DNA from 3 places in the Aquirhabdus sp. genome. Region 3 is predicted to be linked to each of the others. Evidence: predicted binding sites of a transcription regulator. Region 3 holds the regulator's gene; each other region holds the start of a gene.
The links. The regulator PhoB, encoded in region 3, activates phosphate uptake and scavenging genes when phosphate is short. The targets are predictions, from matches to a motif close to TGTCATNAANCTGTCATAA.
Positions count from the first base shown of each region.

Region 1: the regulator PhoB is predicted to act here: its motif matches at 2,039-2,057, upstream of ACLHG7_RS15080 (inorganic phosphate transporter).
Region 2: the regulator PhoB is predicted to act here: its motif matches at 1,808-1,826, upstream of ACLHG7_RS14720 (porin).

Region 1 covers NZ_JBKGVE010000012.1:149,495-152,787, forward strand. The annotation lists gene smpB (SsrA-binding protein SmpB) at 1-343, shown strand, start outside; gene ACLHG7_RS15080 (inorganic phosphate transporter) at 390-1,988, opposite strand; gene metH (methionine synthase) at 2,275-3,293, shown strand, end outside.
Region 2 covers NZ_JBKGVE010000012.1:67,654-70,946, forward strand. The annotation lists gene ACLHG7_RS14715 (CTP synthase) at 1-43, opposite strand, end outside; gene ACLHG7_RS14720 (porin) at 323-1,594, opposite strand; gene ftsY (signal recognition particle-docking protein FtsY) at 2,236-3,293, opposite strand, start outside.
Region 3 covers NZ_JBKGVE010000003.1:57,374-60,666, reverse strand. The annotation lists gene phoR (phosphate regulon sensor histidine kinase PhoR) at 1-1,189, opposite strand, end outside; gene phoB (phosphate regulon transcriptional regulator PhoB) at 1,251-1,961, opposite strand; gene ACLHG7_RS01950 (SCP-2 sterol transfer family protein) at 2,414-2,905, shown strand; gene bioB (biotin synthase BioB) at 2,955-3,293, shown strand, end outside.

The DNA.
Region 1 (3,293 bases), on a different contig from region 3:
AGGTAAAATGACGATCTCGGAAAGCTATGTGATTTTCCGCGATAACGAAGCATTCCTATTCAACGCTCAGATTACCCCTCTTTGGTCTGCGTCCACGCACATTGATCCTGAAGCAACACGTACACGTAAGCTCCTCATGTCTCGCCGTCAGATCGATAAACTGATGTCTGCAGTCAATCAAAAGGGCTATACCTGCGTACCGCTCGCCAGCTTCTGGAAAGGGCAATATGTGAAGTGCGAAATTGCACTCGTGAAAGGTAAAGCGCTACATGACAAACGCGCCACTGAAAAAGATCGCGATTGGAATCGCGAGAAACAACGGGTATTTAGAAAGAGTCATTAAGCATAAAAAGCCTAGCAATTGCTAGGCTTTTTTTACATCTAACGCTTTAAACAAACTGTACAAAGATCCAGTACAGTGTCGCTGAAAGTGTAATCGCAACGGGTAAGGTCAATACCCAAGCCGATAAAATGCTTCTGACCGTACTCCACTGCAAACCGGATCGATTCGCGGTCATGGTTCCGGCCACAGAGCCATTCAAGACATGGGTCGTGCTGACAGGTAACCCGAATTTATCAGCAACACCGATCATTGCCATCGTCGATAATTGAGCTGCAAGACCTTGACCATAGTTCAACGGCGTATTACCAATCTTCTCTCCGACCGTGACCACAATACGCTTCCAGCCCACCATCGTTCCCAGACCCAGTGCTAATGCAACCGCCACTTTGACCCAAGTCGGAATAAACTGAGTCGTGTGATCAAGACTTTGACCATTGGCTTTAATCACTTCTTTTTGATCAGCAGTCATCGCAGGCAATGCATTATCTTTATCCAGACGCTTCATGCTCGCACTGGCCAAGTACATATCATTGCGTAAGTTACGTGTCGCATCTGCTGGAACTTTATCAAAAGTTCCATAATGAGCAACAGCATGGCTGACATCAGTTGCAACCACAGAGATTGCAGGTAAAACTTCTGGCGTCACTTTATGATCTTGAAGATACCGAGTTAACACATCACGTGATTTAGTCAAATCAATGGTTGGTGTTGTCGGTGACAAAATAACTGCGGTTTTTTCAGACAACGCAGCAAAAGCTTGTACCTGTGTTGCATCCATGGTTTTATTCAAAGAATAAGCCATCGGCACAATACCGATCAAAATAAGCATGATCAAACCCATGCCTTTTTGACCGTCATTTGAGCCGTGAAAAAAACTGACACCCGCACAGCTTAATACCAGCAAGATACGAATCCAAAATGGTGGCGGCTCTTTACCTACTGGTGGTTCGAACATCTCTGGCTTACGTGCGAATAACAGCTTCGATAAAAGAAATAAGATTCCAGCAACCGCAAAACCAAGTAGTGGTGAGAATAATAATGCCTTACCAACTTTAAGCGCCTGTCCCCAATCGACACTGCTTGATGCAATGCCAGCGGGCGCCAGGATTTGATTCATTAATCCTACACCGATAATAGAACCGATCATGGTATGTGAACTTGAGGCAGGAATACCCAATGCCCAAGTTCCCAGATTCCAGATAATTGCTGCAAGTAGCAATGCAAAGACCATTGCAAAACCTTGGCTACTGCCCACGTTTAAAATGAGCTCTACAGGCAACAGTGCAAGAATACCATACGCAACAGCCCCACTCGCCAGCATCACCCCCGTGAAATTAGCAACACCTGATAAAACTACTGCTGCTGGAGCTGGTAAAGCATTGGTATAAATAACCGTTGCAACCGCATTTGCCGTGTCATGAAAGCCATTCACAAACTCAAAACCAAGGGCAATCAGCAAAGCCAGCCCAAGCATCAAGAATGGTAAAAAAGTCAGCGGCGGTGCACTGGCAAGATCAGCTGCCAGTTCAATCCCGATATAAATCAAGGCGGCAATGACTACACCAAGAAATAATGGTTTAAACAGTGGATGTGGAGGAGTATCGATTGAACTTGGAGCAGATACTGTCGATGTATTCGTGTTCATGGTTAGACCCTGAATAACAGTAATTATTGTTTGTGTATTCTCTGCCCTGAATATGACTATTTTATGAAAATGTGATTTTGATTATTTTTAGAACTATTGACTCTAGCGATAGAGTGTCACATCCAACATTCACGATCTGTAATTACCTGTTAGAATACGCAGCTTTTTGTTGTGTTCAATGTATACGCGCCCCATATCAAATGGATGATCGTACAAATTGAATCATCGGTTCATTAAAATCGTAGTGACGTTGCTTTATTCTTGGTTTTCGGAGTTCTTTGTAAAAATGTCTACACCCGCAATCGCAGCTCAAAATCTAAAAAAACAGCTTCAAGAGCTACTGAAACAAAGAATTCTCATTATCGATGGCGCGATGGGAACGATGATTCAACGCCACAAACTCGAAGAAGAAGACTATCGAGGAGAGCGTTTCGCTGACTTTGAACATGATGTCAAAGGCAACAACGATCTGCTGGTATTAACGCAGCCTCATATCATTCAAGGCATCCATGCACAGTATTTAGAAGCTGGCGCAGACATTATTGAGACCAATACCTTCAACGGTACTCAAGTGTCTATGGCTGATTACCACATGGAACACCTCGTCAGTGAGATCAATACCACTGCGGCTCGGCTTGCCCGTCAAGTCTGTGATGAGTTCACAGCAAAAAATCCAGATAAACCCCGTTTTGTCGCGGGTGTCCTTGGACCCACATCACGCACCTGCTCTATCAGCCCAGATGTAAATAACCCTGCATTCCGTAATGTGACCTTCGATGAACTCGTTGAAAACTATGTGCAAGCCACGCTTGCACTGATCGAAGGTGGCGCACATATCATTCTGATCGAAACGGTCTTTGATACGTTGAACTGTAAAGCCGCAATTTTTGCGGTCAAAACGGTGTTTGAACAAATCGGGTACGAGTTGCCCCTGATGATTTCAGGCACGATTACTGATGCATCAGGTCGAACGCTATCTGGCCAAACGGCTGAAGCTTTCTGGAACTCGGTACGGCATGCCGACTTACTGTCAATCGGCTTTAACTGTGCGCTAGGCGCCGATGCCATGCGTCCGCACGTCAAAACAATTGGCGATAAGGCCGATATCTTTGTCTCTGCACATCCGAATGCGGGCTTACCCAATGCTTTTGGTGAATACGACGAAACTCCTGAACAAACCGCGGAGTTTATCCGTGAGTTCGCAGAAAGTGGTTTGATCAACATTACAGGCGGTTGCTGCGGGACCACACCGAATCATATTGCCGCAATCTATCAAGCGGTTAAAGACTATGCGCCTCGCCAGAT
Region 2 (3,293 bases), on a different contig from region 3:
GCGATGATACAACGCCACCAGTCACAAAAATATACTTCGTCATCAAGCTCACTCTAATCCTACCTATTCTTTGTGACTCAACATGCGACTTGACCACACGCTTCATTCAACACGACATCAACAAAATATGCTGATCATAAATTAATGGGTAATTTTAACGATCAGGGGGGGATAAAGCAAAGGCTTGCGACCAAGATATGTTGTTTTAGTGACAATTAACTTCATGGAATGCGTAAATCATCATACGTAAGCTTCATCAAGCATAAAAAAACCCGCAATACATGCGGGTTTTCTCATTTGAATTTAAACTACAGATTCGATCTTAGAACTTTTGTTCCAGACCCAAGCCGAAGCCTTGGTATTTGTAGTTTGAGTCTTGACCAGCGTTAGGTAGTGGAGTTGCGATAGTACCTACGTTGTTTGGGTTTTTAAAGGTACGTTGCGCCCAGAAACCGTATACTTTGGTTTTTGCACTGAAAGCATAATCTAAATCAACAGTCACTTGGTCGATTTTTACATCAGCAATATTGTTGCCCAAAGATTTGGTTGTTGCGCTTTCCCATTGTGCTTTTGCTGACAAACCGTCCAGAATTGATGCTGGAAACTTGTAGATCGCGCTAACCAAATAAGCATTTTCTTTTGGTGATGTATTACCAAATTTAGCTGCAACTTTGTCTGAAAGCTTAGCTTGTTGATACAAACCATTTAACGTTACGCCATCAATACCAGCCAATTTACCCAAATCAGCACTACCTACCCAACGGAATAGATCAGTAGGATTAGATGCTGAAGCAAAAGGATTGTTTACAGAGGTAGAAGGTGCTTTGGTTGCGTATGCAAAAGTATTCCCAGCATTCCAGATGCTAGATACGTTTACATCATATGCAACACCAGTATACAAACCAACATCTTTATTTGCATAGATTACTGAAGTTGAAGTAGCGGTTGAACCTGTCTTTGCTGCATAAGATGGATCGGTAGGGTTTTTAGAATCTGTCTTCTCACTTGGAGAAACCAAGAAGTTTGCTGAAAATACGCCGTAGCCAGTATCAAACTTTGCTGATTCTAAAGCGATGACGTTGTTGATACGGTTTTCACCAGCAAATGTCTGGGTGCTATCAAATGTACCATTTACGAAGTCATCCGCAACATCAACACCTTGAGCTGGATTAACATACTGAAGGGTTTTTACGTTGGTATCTAAACGACCAAACTTCAAAGTCCCCAAACCTTCGTATTGCAAACCGATGAAACGGTTACGAGCGCTCAAATCAAAAGTACCGCCAGTAGCGCCAGTATCAGTATTGTTGTTTATGCCAGCTTTAGTGCTATTGCTGCTGCTATTGCTGTTGTTGTCAATTGATACGCCCCACTCGATGCCATAAACCGCGCTTAGGTTATCAGTGAGTTTTTCGTTACCTTTGATGCCAAAACGTGAAGCGTTAGAATCAACTGTGGTTACACGATTTTCATTCAGATCACTTTTGGTGTTATCAACAGAAACGTTGATTTTACCGTAAACTGAAGGACCATCTGCTTGTGCAGCACCGATTGATGCGGCAGCAACCAAAGTAGCAAGAAGTAGCTTTTTCATTTCCAAACTCCAAAAAGGACATCAAAATAGGGTTATTGTGTGAGAAAAGTAGTTAAATCACCTTCAACTGGTGCGAAGTATACGCACCGAATTGTGACAATCTAGTTACATTCCTAAAAATCCTGTTACATCTTTAAAATTTTCTTACAATTTATTTTCCCAGCACTTGCATCATACAGAAAACAATTTACTTTGCAAATATATAACGCATCTGTATTACAGATTCATGACAGGTAAGCAAATTCAATTAATAAAACTTTGAAAAATAACAGTTATTTAAAAAATAAAATTCAAAAAAACATAAACTCTCGCATTGAATGAGCACCATACACCCCTAGCACACCACTCAAAAAATCAATAAATTCAAAAAATAAAACCCATTAATTTAGTTTTTGCAATCATTTCGTGATTTATTTTGTGAGAATTTACGTCTTAACCTGTACGATTGTGACGGTATTATTTCATGTCGTAAAATAACAATTGCTGATTTGCATATCACTTTTACTTACACGACGGTTACATTAGATACAAAATCAACATAAGAACTCACCCTCAAGAAAATTCAGGACAAAAAAAAAGCTGAGGAAATCCTCAGCTTTACTACACGACCCAACGATCTATTGATACTTTTTACGTAAAACTTACTCTTCGTTTTGAAACATCGCGGAAACAAAATCTTTCGCTGCAAAAGGACGCAAATCATCGATCTTCTCACCTACACCAATAAATCGAATCGGAACATGACTACGGCTCGCTATATTGAACAGCATTCCTCCTTTCGCAGTTCCATCTAATTTGGTGATAGTTAAGCCTGTCAGCCCTACAGCAGAATCGAATTCCTGTACTTGATTGATGGCATTCTGCCCCGTACCCGCATCGACAACCAGCATAATTTCATGAGGCGCAGTAGCATCAATTTTTTGCATGACACGTTTAACTTTTTTCAGCTCTTCCATCAAATTGCTTTTGGTATGTAAGCGGCCTGCTGTATCTGCAATCAACACATCGATGCCTTTGGCTCTGGCACTTTCAAAAGCATCAAAAATAACAGAGGCACTATCCGCGCCATTGCCTTGTGCGACAACAGCAATGTCATTCCGCTCGCCCCACACTTGCAACTGCTCAGTTGCAGCTGCACGAAAGGTATCCCCTGCTGCAAGCATTACCTTCTTGCCCTCTCCCTGCAAGCGCTTCGCTAACTTACCAATCGTAGTCGTTTTACCCACGCCGTTCACCCCAACCATCAGGATGACATAAGGACGCTTATTCGGATCGATATGGAGTGCTTTGACGCGTGGTGCGAGCAGAGCAACTAACTCTTCTTGCAATGCTTTATAAAGGGCATTGGAGTAAATCAGTTCTCGACGTGCAGTCCGCTCCGTCAAATTTTGGACGATTGTACGTGTCGCCTCGATTCCAATGTCTGCAACCAAAAGTTGAGTTTCAATTTCCTCGAGCAACTCGTCATCGATTTCTTTACCACCAATCAACAAATTGACCACGCCATCGGTAAAGCCGCGACGCGTCTTCGCCAAGCCTTGCTTCATCCGCCCAAAAAAACCTCCAGCCGACTCTAAGTCCTCAGTATGGGCTTCCGAAACAGGTGGGCTGACTACGGGACTATTAACTACCACGGGAACCTCATCCTGAACCGCAGGAATAACAGGTGCAGCAGGTAAAGGCGGCTTAGGCAACTCAA
Region 3 (3,293 bases):
CCAGCCCCGTACCTCCGGTATCACGGCTGCGGTCACTATCAACACGGTAAAATCGCTCTGTCAAACGATTAATATGATGCGACTCAATGCCGATCCCGTTGTCCGTCACGCTAAAGCAGCAGTCATCGCCATCATCAAACCAGCGGACTCTGATGATGCCGCCTTTGGGTGTGTACTTAATTGCATTGGTAATCAGGTTGGTAAACGCACTGGTCAGCTCTTGCTCAGCGCCGAGAATACTGCGGAAGCTTTCGATCTCCAGATTCAACTCGTGCTTGAATTCAGCATTATAGGCTTGAGCATCATCAAAGATTTTGTTCAATAAATAGGGCATATCAATGACTTTGCGTTCAGTCTGTGCACTGCTATTTTCCAGGCGTGATAGCAATAGCAAGTCTTTGACAATGTTAGTCATGCGTGTGGTTTGTTGGCGCATTTGTTCAAAGCCACGGCGCCAGCGTGGGTTAAGGTCATCCTGATCCATGTAGGTTTCAAGATAGCCCGACAGTACAGTCAACGGGGTACGTAGCTCATGCGAAACATTGTCTACAAAGTCTTTGCGCATTAACTCTAAATTATGCAAGCGGGTAACATCGTAAGCGACCAGCAAGCGATCATTTTGCCCAAAGCGGGTGAGTTTACATTGAAAGTAACGCGCTTCATTAATCCACGATTTAAGCTTAATCTCTTGGCTATAGTTACCTTGTTGGTAGTAACTGACAAACTCTGGGGCACGGCAGAAATTCAGGATATTGCGACCTTGATCGCCAGACTTTAAGCCCAGTATTTTTTCTGCAGCAGGATTCCACCACTCAATCAGTGAACTAGCATCGATCAGGACCACCGCTTCTTCAAGCGCGGCAACAGAGGTTTGTGCACGGCTGATGACACCCAGCAGATTTTTGCGTGAACGATGTTCACTGATCTGGATACGGGTGATGTTGTACAACAGTGCAGACCAGACACCACCCAGTTCAGGAGGTTCTTGATCGGGCGTGTGCTGCATCCAGCGATAGAGTCGATACAGTGAATACCACTGTAAAAGTAAAAATAGAAACAAAGCCAGCAAGACCGCCAGCCAAGGCATACCAACGACCCAGCCGATGCAAAAAAAGATTAGCACCAGCCCAATTAAACGTAATAAATCCTGATAGACAAAGTCTAATAAAGAGGTCGTTGAATTACTCATGTGGGCAGTTTAGCCGATTTCAGCAGAATGCTGTGAATCATTATGATCTGCCCTTATGGCTTTAAGTTGCCGGTTGCAAGTCGATGCGGGTCGAGAAACGATATCCTGTACCTCGCACCGTTTGAATAAAGCGATCAAAGCCATGTGGCTCTAATACTTTGCGTAAACGGCGAATATGCACATCAATGGTGCGATCTTCCACGTAGACATTACCACCCCACACTTGATCAAGCATTTGAGTGCGGGTGTATGCACGTTCTGGGTGCGTCATAAAGAAAGCGAGCAGGCGATATTCAGTCGGCCCCATTTCAACCGTATGCGTTCCAACACTGATGCGCTGGCTCACCGGATCTAATGTCAAGCCATCGGCATTGATTGCACGGTCGGCATTAAGCGCACTGGCACGGCGCAAAACCGCTTTTATGCGCGAGACTAATTCACGAGTCGAGAAGGGTTTGGTCATATAGTCATCGGCGCCTGCATCAAGACCTTGCACTTTGTTGTCTTCTTCTCCGCGAGCGGTCAGCATAATGACGGGTATTTCAGAGAGGGACTCATCTTTCTTTAAGCGGCGACAAAGCTCAATCCCGCTCATACTGCCCGGCATCATCCAATCGAGTAAGATGAGTGCTGGGCGTTGATCGACGATAATGGCATGTGCGGTACGGGCATCTTCGGCTTGCACGCAGTCAAAGCCTGCGAGATCAAGCGCGGTGTGAATCATTTCACGAATAGGGGCTTCGTCGTCAACAATTAAAATACGGTCTGTCATGGTTTCTGTGATCCATTTGCTGGCAACACACTGCCCAGTGCAATGCGTGATAACCAGATCGTGACAATTGTTTAGGATATTTTTAAGTTTAACGATAGTTAAACAATATCCAAAAGCAACGTCAAACTAATAATGACAGTAATATTACAACGAATATTGTTACGGTTTGATTACGGCAAGATTCTTGCTTATCGTCTTTCATCCCGTAATTCGCCCAGATTATCGACAAAAGCCCACTATTTTTGATCTTAATGTCAGTGACAGCATCAACAACTGGTGCTAGAGTGAATGCCGTTTTGTCTTTTTGACAGGTTGTATTGCATAAATGCATCGTGTCTATGATGGGTCTCATTGAGACGGTATTTTATATTTTAAACATCGGCATCTAATTTTTTTTTTGATTAAGCACTATGTGTATATGCCAACTTATATCCTCCATGCGAGCTTCTACTATGACTCTTCCTGTCGTTCAACTACCAGTGCTCAATCTATCTACGCATCCGTTTGATTTGTTGTTAGCGGGTTTAGGGCTACGCATGATTCAGTTGGCGTATACCAGTCCAGAATTTAAGGCGATTTTAGAAAATCGTTCATTCACCATTCAGATTGAGTCGCAAGATGGCATCGCCCGTAATTTTACGGTGCTGAATAATCAGGTCAGCATGGCTAGTGGTCTTGCACCAAAACCAGATTTCACTTTACGTTTTAAAGATGGCGACTCAGCGGTACAGATTCTCAAACAGGGGAATCCAGCGGCATTTATGACCGGCATGCAAGATGGCTCTGTACAAATGGAAGGCGACTTTAGTTTATTGATGTGGTTTAACCAAGCTTCAAAAATGATTGTGCCAAAGATTCCGAAACCGATCTTGGCCAAAGTCAAGCCTGCGCTCAAACATGCGCGTAAGTTGCAGTCACGTTTTACACGTGCACGCTCTGCATAAAACGGTTAGATTCAGGTTAGATTGTTTTTCGGCAATAGGATAGGTTGAAATGATGCTACGTAATGATTGGACACGCGATGAGATCGCGGCACTCTTTGATTTACCCTTCAATGATTTGATGTTTCAGGCGCAGACTGTCCATCGTCAGCATTTTGATGCCAATGCAATTCAGGTCAGCACCCTGCTTTCAATCAAGACTGGCAATTGCCCCGAAGATTGCGATTATTGCTCACAATCCGCTCATCACCAGACTGCACTCGTTCCTGAAAAGAAAATTGCGATTGAAAAAGTTTTAGAAGCGGCCAAGGCCGCACGTGATACCGGTGCTTCACGTTTCTGTATGGGTGCAGCATGGCGTAATCCACATGAGCGTGATATGCCTTATGTG